One region of the Shewanella sp. JNE2 genome, then DNA from elsewhere that is predicted to be linked to it. Evidence: riboswitches for the same ligand, from Rfam matches in the RefSeq annotation. Region 1 holds a riboswitch; the other holds the start of a gene.
The links. A riboswitch is a leader RNA that binds a small molecule or an ion and turns the genes downstream of it on or off. The one in region 1 is predicted to bind lysine.
Positions count from the first base shown of each region.

Region 2: another riboswitch for lysine. It lies ahead of MZ182_RS12720 (Na+/H+ antiporter NhaC family protein); the one in region 1 lies ahead of lysC (lysine-sensitive aspartokinase 3).

Region 1 covers NZ_CP096169.1:678,392-684,810, reverse strand. The annotation lists gene MZ182_RS03080 (YacL family protein) at 1-281, opposite strand, end outside; gene MZ182_RS03075 (zinc transporter ZntB) at 472-1,437, shown strand; gene lysC (lysine-sensitive aspartokinase 3) at 1,517-2,872, opposite strand; lysine riboswitch at 3,023-3,197, opposite strand; gene MZ182_RS03065 (DUF3293 domain-containing protein) at 3,296-3,730, opposite strand; gene arcA (two-component system response regulator ArcA) at 4,314-5,030, shown strand; gene MZ182_RS03055 (S9 family peptidase) at 5,096-6,419, opposite strand, start outside.
Region 2 covers NZ_CP096169.1:2,859,001-2,865,419, forward strand. The annotation lists gene MZ182_RS12710 (multiheme c-type cytochrome) at 1-525, shown strand, start outside; gene MZ182_RS12715 (M3 family metallopeptidase) at 726-2,879, shown strand; gene MZ182_RS12720 (Na+/H+ antiporter NhaC family protein) at 2,951-4,519, opposite strand; lysine riboswitch at 4,600-4,796, opposite strand; gene MZ182_RS12725 (electron transfer flavoprotein subunit alpha/FixB family protein) at 4,892-5,818, opposite strand; gene MZ182_RS12730 (electron transfer flavoprotein subunit beta/FixA family protein) at 5,819-6,419, opposite strand, start outside.

The DNA of each region.
Region 1 (6,419 bases):
GACATCGCATCTTCTAATTCATACTCCTCATCAAATCCCAATACATTGGCGTACACTCTGGCTTGCTCTCGATCTATTTCTAAGGTTAAGTCACTGCCAATAAGCTGCCATGATTCGCGTTTACCCGCGAGGATCTCTGTAACGCTATCTAACACTTGCTGAATTTTGGCTAACTCTGGCCCTAATTCTTCAGAAAACCACTGCCCAAGCACTTCATGATCCATGCTAAAGGTGGCTAAAAAAGTGCCCGTTAAACTGTTACGCCGAAATTCATATTCCATTTTAGGTTCTCTTTCACTAACTCACTTAAGGCTAATTTTAACTTAACATGGGACAAGTTGCTTGAGTAACAGCGTAGCTGCCTTGAACTTATTCAAATATCCCTTGATTAGCATTGCGAGCGACAGACTTCATTTTTAGAACAAAATCAGTTAGCTTGAATAAATGATTGAGAAAGTAATTGGAAAACATATGCATGATGGATTTATCTATAGTTTAGTGCTTAGCGGCGCCCAAGCAGGCTCAAGCTTAAGCCCTGAACAACTTGATGCTTGGGATCCAAAGGATGGCCTACTCTGGCTACATCTGCGTTATCGCCACAAGAAGGCGCGTCATTGGGTCATCAATAGTGGCCTCAATAAAGTTGAAACCGATGCGCTACTCGCACAGGATACCCGACCAAGAGCCGTACTGGCTGGAGAGGGAGTACTGTTAGCACTGCGTGGCGTAAACTTAAACCCCAATTCAGCCCCAGAGGATATGGTTGCCATACGCATCTACGCCGATAAGCAAAGGATTATTTCAACCTGCGACCGTGAATTACAATCGGTAAAAGATGTGGCAGAACTTATCAAAGAAGGTGTAGGGCCGACGACTACGGGGGATTTTATTGTCGCAATCTGTGAGAGACTCACCAATCGAAAGGTCGAGTTTATCGATAAATTAGAAGAACAACTTTCTGAATTAGAAGAACAAGTCGTTTCAGGCAATGTGAAGGATCTGCGTACCGATATCGCCGAGTTACGCCGTCAAACGGTCGCAATTCGCCGCTATTTAGCGCCACAAAGAGAAGCATTCACTAAAATGCTCTCCGATCAATTTACCCTACTTAACGATCCAGAACGGCTTAAACTAAGGGAAATCAACGATAAACTGATCCGTACCATTGAAGATCTCGATGCCCTGCGCGATAGGGCGAATGTGACTCAAGAAGAATTGCTCAGTCAGCAATCAGAACAACTCAATAAACGCTTATATTTCCTATCATTAGTATCGGCAATCTTCTTACCGCTAGGCTTTTTAACGGGTTTGTTGGGAGTCAATATTGGTGGTATTCCTGGGGCAGAAGACACTTGGGCCTTTGCCACCTTCTGCGGCATATTGGTATCCCTTGTTGCTCTGCAAATGGCACTTTTTTACCGATTTAAATGGCTATAATCATCGCAAAATAAAAACGCCAATCCCTTTAGATTGGCGTTTTTATGTTTGCAAAATCACTTTAAGCCTTGGCTACAGATCAAGCAGCTTCGAATAAATTTTCATGTAATGCTTTTACCACCTGAGCCGCTTCCGATTCTGCCACTAACACGCATAAATTATGTGGACTCGCACCTTGGCAGATCATGCGCACATTGTGGGGTTCTAGCACTTCAAACACACGGCGACAAATGCCCGGCGTGGTCGCAATACGGTTACCAATAATTGCCACTAAAGCTAAACCGTCTTCAACACGCACTCGGCAATGTTGTGATAATTCTTGCAGCAGTGCCTCACTCAACAAGCCTTGACCACTCGAGTCTGAGCCCGTTTTATCGAGGGTTAGTGATACGTTCACTTCCGAAGTGGTGATTAAGTCCACACTGATCTTATGCCTTGCAAGCGTTGCAAAGGTTTCCGCTAAAAAGCCTTGGGCATGTAGCATTTGCAAGCTGTGAAGATTTAACAGAGTTTGATCGCGTCGCAGTGCCACAGCGCGGAACACTGGCGCATCTTCCACTTGATGACGGATCCAAGTCCCGCCTTTCTCGGGTTCTTTACTCGAGCCAACAAATACTTGAATTTGCTGACGAACGGCTGGAAGAATAGTGGCAGGATGTAATACTTTGGCGCCAAAGGTCGCCATTTCAGCGGCTTCATTAAAACTGATCTCGGCAATAGGATGGGCATTTGGCGCAAGGCGTGGATCGGTCGTATAAATGCCTGCGACATCGGTCCAAATCTCCACCGCCGATGCACGCAGAGCCTCGGCTAACAAAGCTGCCGAATAATCGCTACCACCGCGGCCAAGCGTTGTTGTTTGCCCCGCTTCATCGGCGCCGATAAAACCTTGGGTCACAATGACTTGCTCTACAAGTAGCGGTTGTAAATAGTCGTGCGATAGGGTTGCAATCTGTTCAACCTGAGGTTCGGCACGGCCAAAGTGGCTATCAGTACGCAGTACTTTACGTACATCAAAAGCACTGGAGTTTGCCCCTTTTTCACGCAATACCGCTGAAAATAAGGCAGAAGAACATTGCTCTCCCAGCGATAGCAACTCATCTATGGTCGCTTTGCTGCGAACGGAAACTAAAGCTTCACTGAGTAGCGCCATCCGACTCAATAATTTATCTAATGCAGCGGCCACATCGTTAGGGCGACCGAGTTTATCTAAGATAGCATATTGAATTTGGGCAATTTGTTTTAATCGTTGTAGACGCGCATCATCGGTTATCGATTCTTGCGTTAATTCAACCAATAAATTCGTCACACCGCTCGAGGCACTGACCACAACTAAACGGCAATCAGGATTTGCTAACACTATATCGGCACAGCGATTCATCGCACCATAGTCAGCAACGGAAGTTCCACCAAATTTTGCGACAACAAGGGACATTAGCTCACCTCCGCAAAATACGCAGGATAAGCGACGACAACAGATTGAATAAGATATTGATTAACTAACATGATCACACTCCGAACTAACGACGTTCGAAGAGCCTGGTGCTCAATGATAACGCACCCCAATAGAAGGGAAACAGCAATCGTCACCAGAAGCTCTCCACCAATTACAGGTGACAATCGTCAGGATTCAGCCTGAACGACCGACATAAACACGCAGCAACCATATCTATGCCTCGGCGTTAATCTCCCTCATCTGTCATCGTTGGAGTTTGTGCTCCTCAGACCGACTACCTAGTTAACGCTCCTCTTCTGTTCCTTTCCACGGAAAGGGACGAAAAAAGTAGCAATAAACCCCTAATGAAGTCAATGCTAATTTCATATCAAATAAACAAATTAACTGAGACTAAGTGTGAGATTAAGTGTTCAAATCAGGCAACTCATACACTAATTGCACATAATCACTAAATTTACCTAAACAAACTTCATCGTATCCCGCTAATGTGCAAGGCACTAAACTCACACAACCCTGCTCAACCATGTAAATGGCATATTGATTAAATTTCTTGCCTAATTGTAGCGCCATGGTTCTATCGATAAACACAGCCCAGCTTTTTTCCATATAGGATAAATCAGGAGCTGCACCGACTAATGCCCTATAAGGACTGCTAAGTGATTCAATATCGCGGAGAAGTTGTCTATCGAGTAAGCGGTTCTTGCTGGGAGAAAAACGTTTTGAAGCAGGATTATGGGCGGTAATTACGGCAAAGGGAAAATCACAGGATAATGCTTGAGTCAGCAAAAATAATGGTGTTTGGTAACACTGCCACAGGTCTTGAGTTGTATTGTCCATTGGTAGTCTAGTCGAAAAATGAACCCGAGTTAGTGTAGCAGAGTGATTGTAAAATCCAAAGAGGCGTGAACTGGCTCACAAGAATTAAAAATACATTAGTTATACTAATCAATAAGTAAAGTAAATATCATGGTAAATATCGCCCTTAGCTTGAAATTTGTTAACATTTCATTTGTTAACAAATGCCTAAAACGAGTACAATGACATCACTGGCCTAGTTGAACAACGGCTTAAGATTGCCTAGTGTTTAATACTGTTTGTTATGTTGTTCTTTGGGGATAACAACGTCGGCTAGACATCTGTTTAAAATGTGTTCTACATTTGATTTATCATTTAAACATTTAAAAAAACAATAGTTAAGGAACTATTTCTAACTATTGCTTATCGAAGTTGATACTTGTTACGTTTTATCGTATTACACTTTAAACGTGCACTTTATATACATCCTGATATGTCGCAGTGAAGATCTTTCCTTTAGAAGCACAGCAGTTCAAGGAAGTATCAACATTTTTATGAATATAAGAGCCCGATGTAAGAGGCACTTATGGTTAGAATAGAATTGATTAAAATTTAGGTAAATAACATGCAAAATCCGCACATTCTGATCGTTGAAGATGAAGCCGTTACCCGTAACACGCTGAGAAGTATTTTCGAGGCAGAAGGGTATGTGGTAACTGAGGCCAATGATGGCGCAGAAATGCATAAGGCTATGCAAGAAAACAAAATTAACTTGGTGGTGATGGACATTAACCTACCAGGTAAAAATGGTCTGTTGTTGGCACGTGAACTGCGTGAAATCAACAATATCGGTCTGATCTTCTTAACAGGCCGTGATAACGAAGTCGACAAAATCCTTGGACTTGAAATTGGCGCGGACGATTATATTACCAAGCCGTTCAACCCACGTGAATTGACGATTCGTGCTCGCAACCTTCTGACTCGTGTTAATAGCGCTGGCAATGAAGTCGAAGAAAAGAGCTCTGTCGAATACTACCGTTTCAACGATTGGAGCTTAGAGATCAACAGCCGTTCTCTCGTAAGCCCACAGGGTGAATCTTACAAACTGCCACGTAGCGAATTCCGCGCTATGCTGCACTTTGTTGAAAACCCAGGCAAAATCTTAACTCGTGCTGATCTGCTGATGAAGATGACTGGCCGTGAGTTAAAGCCACATGACCGTACTGTTGACGTGACTATCCGTCGTATCCGTAAGCATTTCGAAAGCTTACCTGATACGCCAGAAATCATCGCAACCATTCACGGTGAAGGCTATCGTTTTTGCGGTAATTTAGAAGACTAATCTTCGACTTACCGTTTAAACGCCATAAAAAACCAGATCATAGGATCTGGTTTTTTTTATGCATGCTACTTTCCGCTTTTTAACTGTCTATCGAGGAAATCCGCCAGCGAGCGATATAAGTGATTACGCACTTTTTCGCCACGCATTGAGTGTTTAGATCCCGGATAATCGATCATCTGAAATAATTTACCTTCATCCTGCAATGCCTTATAGACGCGAGTGCTGTTTTCAAACAAGACGTTATCATCAGCCATGCCGTGGTACATCAAGAGTCCCGATTGATAGTTTTTCACATAGGGGAATACGCTACTGGCTTCATATCCCGTTTCATTATTCTCAGGATGATCTAAGTAACGCTCAGTGTAATGGGTATCATATAAACGCCAGTCGGTTACAGGTGCACCCGAAATCGCGGCTTTAAAGTAATCCGGCGCCTTAAATAGACTCATTAAAGCCATATAACCGCCGTAGCTGTGGCCGTAAATCGCCACATTATCGGCATCGACAAAGGGCAGACTCCGTAAATAGTCCACTCCCACTTTTTGATCATTGACTTCAGCTTCGCCCAAATGACGGTAAATCACTTGTTCGAACTTGGTGCCTCTGTGGGCACTACCGCGGTTATCCAGTTGAAATACCACATAACCTTGCTGAACTAAGTACTGGGTAAAGTAATCCTGCTCACTCCAGCTATTGGTCACCAATTGCGCATGTGGGCCACCATAAACCCGCACAACCACGGGGTACTTTTTACCCGCATCGAAGGGAACCGGTTTAAATAGGCGTGTTTGCAAGATTTGGCCATCTTCGGCTTTAAGCTCTTTAAACTCAGGCAGTTGCCAAAGTCCCACATAGTCATATAAAGGATGACCCGCTTTGACTTGGTTTTGCTCAACCCACGCTAAATGTTGGCCCTTGTCACCGTGTAAACTAATCTGCGGTGGCTGAGATAAGCTATTGAAATAATCGAGATACACGCTTTGATTGTCGGCAAATACAGGATCATGCATACCCGCCTTTGTACTCACTCGTTCAATCTTGCCGCCCGCTAACGGCACGCGATACAGTTGTTTCTCGATTGGCGTATCTTTACGGCCAGTGAAATACACCCAACCTGCGGTTTCATCGACATATTCCAGCTTATCGACAGCCCACTCACCTTTAGTCAATTGCGTCTTAAGTTTGCCTTTTAAGTCAAAAAGGTACAGATGATTAAAGCCATCGCGCTCAGACGCCCAAATAAAAGCCGATTGCTGCTTTAAAAAGTGCAAGTCATTGTTAAGATTAACCCATGCATCGCTTCGCTCTTTGACTAGCGTTTTCGGCTTGGTCAGCGCATCTAATGCCACTAACTGCAAATCAAGCTTATGTTGATCGCGGCTCTGCCAC
Region 2 (6,419 bases), 2.2 Mb from region 1:
AGTTGTACCACTTGCCACAACGATGGAACTGCCTTCCACAAAAATGGTGCCTTCGATGAAGGTGGTAAGGCTTGTATCGCTTGCCATGATAACGGTATGGAACGTACTACAGCAGCCTTAGGTGCTGGTTTTGGTCCTATGGTACACAGCTGGCACTGGGGTAATGGTGCTAAAGTGGGTGAAGTCAAAGCCGATGGCACTCAAGCAAAAACCGCTAACGGTGCAGGCGCAATTGAAGCCTCTACTAGCTGTGTAGCCTGTCACACTAAAGCCATTGATTTAAGCAAAGTGCCAAATCAATACATCGCTGAACCGGGTGGTAATATGACAAGCCCTGTCACCGCAAACTGTTATGCCTGCCACACTAGCGATTCTGCTAAGGCGCATATGGCAACTAACGGTGGTGAAATCAGCGTACCAAAAGTGGCTGACTGGTTTAAACAACCAACCTCTGAATCTTGTGCAGTATGTCATGACACAGGTAGAAGTTATGGTATTGATAAATACCACAAGTTTACTCGCTAATTAATCATCCATCATCGCGTGATTAAGCAGTAAGTAAAAAGCGGTACCTATTTTCCCTGCAAGGAAATAGCTCAAGGAGTCTCGCTAGCGCGAGGCTCCTTTTTTATGGCAAGATAGCCGGGCACAAACATTTTCAGACCTATTTAAGTTATTAAGGTTAGAGTCCTAAAAAAACAACAAATTCTAAGGAAGTCATTTAAATGCGTAAAAGTTTTATTGCCATAGCCATCGGCGCCACGCTCACCGCCGGATTAATGGCAGGTTGCAGCAACACAGAAAACGCTGCACCTAATGCTGTTTCAATACCGGTCCAAAATCCATTGCTACAAGCCAGTACACTGCAATATCAAGCTCCCGACTTTAACCTCATCAAAGATGAACATTTTAAACCCGCACTCGAGCAAGGTATTGCCGAGCAATATCAAGAAATTCTGGCTATCGCCAATAATCCTGCGGCCCCCACCTTTGAGAACACCATTGTTGCGATGGAAAAAAGCGGCGCGCTACTGAATCGTGCCTCAAGCGTGTTTTATAACTTAGCTGGCTCAAACAGCAATCCTGAGCTACGTAAAATCCAAGGGGAAATGGCCCCTAAGATGGCTGCCCACTCGGATAATATCAATTTAAATCCCGCCTTATTTGCCCGTATCGAAGCCATTTATAATGACCGCACCAACCTAGGTTTAACACCTGAGGCTCAACGCTTAGTTGAGGTTTACCACCAACGCTTTATCATGGCGGGTGCAAAACTCACTGACGAACAAAAAGTCAAAATCCGTGCATTAAATGAAGAGCAATCAACCTTAACAAACGAATTCTCTCAGCGTTTACTGCGCTTAACAAAAGAAATCGCTATCGTTGTTGATTCAAAAGATGAACTGGTAGGTTTAACCGACAGTGAAATTACTTCAGCCGCCAACGATGCCAAAGCCGCAGGACACGATGGCAAGTACCTTATCAATATCACCAACACAACACGCCAGCCGATACTCGCCTCATTGGAAAATCGTGAGCTACGCCAACGTATTTGGGAAGCCTCCGCTAACCGCGGTTTAACGGGGGAAAATGAAACAGCATCATTAGTCTCGCGTTTAGCACAACTTCGCGCCGAACGAGCGGCTCTTTTAGGATATGAAAACTGGGCAACCTATCGCTTAGCACCACAAATGGCTAAAACGCCTGAAGCGGTTTACAGCATGTTTGGCTCTATGGTGCCCGCGGTAGTTGCCAACACTCAAAAAGAAGCGGCTGATATTCAAGCTATGATCACTAAAACCGGTGGTAAGTTTGAACTTGCTCCTTGGGATTGGGAATTTTACGCTGAAAAAGTGCGCCAAGAAAAATACGCGCTTGATGCCAACAGTGTTCGTCCTTACTTTGAGTTTAACCGTGTACTAGAAGACGGGGTGTTCTATACACTTAAAGAACTTTATGGTGTCACCCTAAAACCACGCCCAGACTTACCTGTGTACCATCCCGATGTGAAAGCCTATGAAATGTTTGATGCCGATGGCTCAAGCATGGCGATTTTCTATGCTGACTATTTTGCCCGCGAAGGTAAACGTGGTGGCGCATGGATGAGTTCATTTGTGGGTCAATCTTTCTTAGAAGGCACGAAACCTGTTGTCGTCAATGTGATGAACATTAAAAAGGCACCGGAGGGCGAGCCAACCTTCGTTAGCTATAACGAAGTCACAACCATGTTCCATGAAATGGGTCACGGTACCCATGGCATGTTCTCAAAGGTAACTTATCCAAGCCTCGCTGGCACCTCAGTTTCCCGTGATTTTGTGGAATTCCCATCCACATTTGAAGAAGATTGGGCAGCCCATCCTAAAGTGTTAGCTAACTATGCTAAGCACTATGAAACCGGTAAGCCCATCCCTGATGAACTACTGCAAAAGTTACTGAAATCAGGCAGCTTTAACCAAGGTTTTGATACCTTAGAATATATGGCTGCCGCATTAGTGGATATGGAGTGGCATTCATTAAGCCCTGACACGCCGCTGCAAGATGTCGCCACCTTTGAAGCTAATGCGCTTAAAAAACACGGCTTAAACATTAGCGCCGTGCCACCACGCTATAAGTCAACCTATTTTGCCCACGCCTTCCCCGGCGGTTACTCGGCAAGTTATTATGCTTATATGTGGAGTGAAATTTTAGCAGCAGATGCCTTCGCCTATGTACAAACTCAAGGCGGACTCAATCGAGAGATTGGCATGAAGTATCGTAAAACGATCCGTGAAGTGGGTAACAGTGTGCCACCAATGGAGGCCTATAAAAACTTCCGAGGTCAAGAGCCCACTACTGAGGGTTTACTTAATCGCCGTGGTTTAAATAGCGCCAATAAATAAAACGAACATCAGATCCATAAAAAATCAGCCAGCAATTGCTGGCTGATTTTTATATCCAAACACACTTAGTCCTATTTCACTGCACCTGTTGATTTTATTCTCAGCCAAATAACACTCATCACCAACAACACACTACAGGTCACTAAACCTGCACTGACCGACTCTGTAAACCCGAGTACCAAATAACCCACCAAGCTGATAAACGCTACTATCAAGGCATATGGTAACTGAGTGACTACATGGTCTATATGGTGACAACTCGCGCCAGTTGACGACAAAATTGTGGTATCTGAGATAGGTGAACAATGATCGCCAAATACCGCACCCGCTAAAACAGAGGCCAACATAGGTAACATCATCCCAGTATGGCTGCCCATCGCCATATCGGCTGCAATCGGCAACATAATACCAAAAGTTCCCCAACTCGTGCCCGTAGAAAACGCCGTTAATCCCGCCAGAATAAACATAAGCGCAGGTAAGAAAGCAAAAGGAATATTACCCGTCGCTAAACTCGCCATAAACTTACCAGTTTCGAGTTGGCCAATAATCCCTGCAATTGTCCATGCAAATAACAAAATATAAATCGCGGGTAGCATAGAACGTGCGCCCTGCACTACACCTTTTACAATCATCGACTTTTCGACTCCTTGTACCACGTTAACCACTAAAGCCACGGCTAACCCGAACAGGGAACCCAAAAATAATGATGAACTCACATCCGTTTTTTCAAAAGCTGAAATAAGACTAAACTCAATGCCTTCAGCGGCGAGCACTTGAGCACCGCTGCTAATCATAAAATATAAGGTTGCAAATACCAGCACAGTGATCGGCAGGAATAAGCCTAAAATTTTACCCGTTTCAGCCTCGGGTAAATCCGCGTTCGCTCCGGGGGGTAATCCTTTTGTTTCATCGTATAAATTCCCCCGTTGGGCATTTAACTCATGTTCACGCATTGGCCCAATATCGAGTCCCATAAACGCAACACAAAGTAATAATAACAAAGAGAAGATAGCGTAGAAGTTCATTGGTATCATTTGGACAAATACGCTCAAATGTCCAGAGTCTGCAAAACCATGAGCCGTTAAAATACCGCCAATTAAGGCAATAATATAAGCTCCCCAGCTAGATACTGGTGAAATAACACAAACGGGCGCCGCCGTTGAATCCAATAAATACGCTAACTTAGCGCGAGAAATATAATAGCGATCTGTGACGGGTTTTGCGACAGAACCCACAACTAAGCTATTGAAATAATCGTCAATAAAAACAACACAACCTAAAAACATGGTGAGTAGTTTTGCATCACGCTTATTACGAATATGCAAACGAGCCCAATCGGCGAATGCGCGGGCACTACCACTAACAGTAATTAATGCGGTGATCATTCCTAAAACGATTAAAAAACCAAGAATATATAAATTCCACGTATTAGCAGCGTCATCAGCCCAAAAAAGACCTTTTACACTACTGAACAAAAAGGCTCCACTGGCAACAGGCGAGTATTGGTTAAGCAATAACGCTCCAATGACAATTCCTAATCCAAGGGAAAGTAGAACTCGGCGAGTAAAAATCGCCAATACAATCGCTACCGCAGGCGGCAGCAAAGAAAGTGCCGAATCGGCATAACTCATAACAGTCATTGATTATTTCTTCGTCAAAAATACGAATGGAGGGCGACTGAACTGGTGGGAAAAGGCAATAGATACCCAAGATCACCTGTCCTATCAGTAGCGCTCCATAGTAACTATTTCCAATATCCGTATTAGAAAATACTATGGCAGTGCTGCACCTATTCGGTACAACCCCAGCAGTTGATTGTGATAAATCAAACCACTTCGGCACCAAATCCTTTCGTAATCGATCATCGGAATCACCCTACTGATCACTACTGATATTTGGCGCGCCTCTACTTCTAAGAACGCCCATTCACGGGCGTGAGGCACATAAAAACATAAGCGGCTAAGCAGATGCTACCGCAAAGCCGCTTACTGTGACCGATGTCACAGATAAAATCAACTTAGACTTGCAATCAACTCCGGAACAGCCTCAAACAAATCCGCTTCGAGGCCATAATCGGCGACTTGGAATATCGGTGCTTCAGGATCTTTATTGATAGCAACGATGACTTTAGCGTCTTTCATCCCCGCTAAATGCTGGATTGCCCCCGAAATACCGACAGCAATATAGAGATTGGGGGCGACAATTTTACCCGTCTGACCCACTTGCAAATCATTAGGCACAAAACCCGCATCAACCGCTGCTCGCGAGGCTCCCACTGCGGCGCCAAGTTTGTCCGCTAATTGCTCTAGCATGCCGAAGTTTTCACCACTGCCCATGCCTCGACCACCTGATACAATAATGCCAGCATTACCTAGTTCGGGACGTGCTGACACCGTAAGTGATTGAGAAACAAATTGCGTCTTTGCTTCAAATACTTTATCAAGCGGAGTCACGACAACGCTATTCCCTTCTGGCACAGCATCAAATGCACTAGCGCGCACTGTCATGACTTTAATCGCATCATGGCTCTGTACTGTAGCTAAAGCACTACCTGCATAAACAGGGCGCACAAACGTATCAGCACTCACCACAGCAATCACTTCAGAAATTTGTGCAACATCTAAAAGCGCTGCAACACGTGGCAGAGTGTCTTTGCCCATACTCGATGCGGCAGACAGAATATGACCATATTGAGGGGATAAATCCACTAGCACCTTGGCTACATTTTCCGCTAAATGCGCTTCATAGGCGCTGGCATCGGCCACTAACACTTGGCTTACACCTTGTAGCGCCTGTGCAGCTTGCACTACCGCACCACATTGATGGCCCACGACAAGTACATGGACTTCATCACCTATTGCCCGTGCTGCGCTAACAACCTTAGCTGTGTCGAGTTTCAACGCCGCATTATCATGTTCAGCTAATACTAAAATGGCCATTTAGATCACCTTCGCTTCATTTTTTAACTTTTCGACTAGCTCAGCTACCGACGCTACCATGATGCCCGCTTTGCGTTCTGCAGGAGGCGTGACCTTTACTACGGTTTGGTGATTTTTTAACGTCACGCCTAGATCTGCTACCGTTATCACATCCAATGGCTTACGTTTAGCTTTCATTATGTTGGGTAAAGAAGCATAACGAGGTTCATTCAATCTTAAATCGGCGGTAACCACTGCGGGTAAGGGTAAATTCAGCGTCTGCATACCACCATCAATCTCGCGGGTGACTTGTACTGTATTCGCTTCTAATTTGATTTCTGAAGCAAAGGTCGCCTGTGGCATATCCATTAACGCGGCAAACATTTGGCCAGTTTGATTATTATCACCATCAATGGACTGTTTGCCAAAAATCACTAATTCCGCTTGCTCTCTTTCCTGTACAGCTTTAAGTAGCTTAGCAATTGAAAGGGGCACTAAATCATCTTCAGTATCGATATGAATGGCTCTGTCTGCACCGAGTGCTAATGCAGTACGTAGCTGTTCTTGTACGGCTTTATTGCCAATACTGACAACAACCACTTCTGTAGCACTACCCGATTCT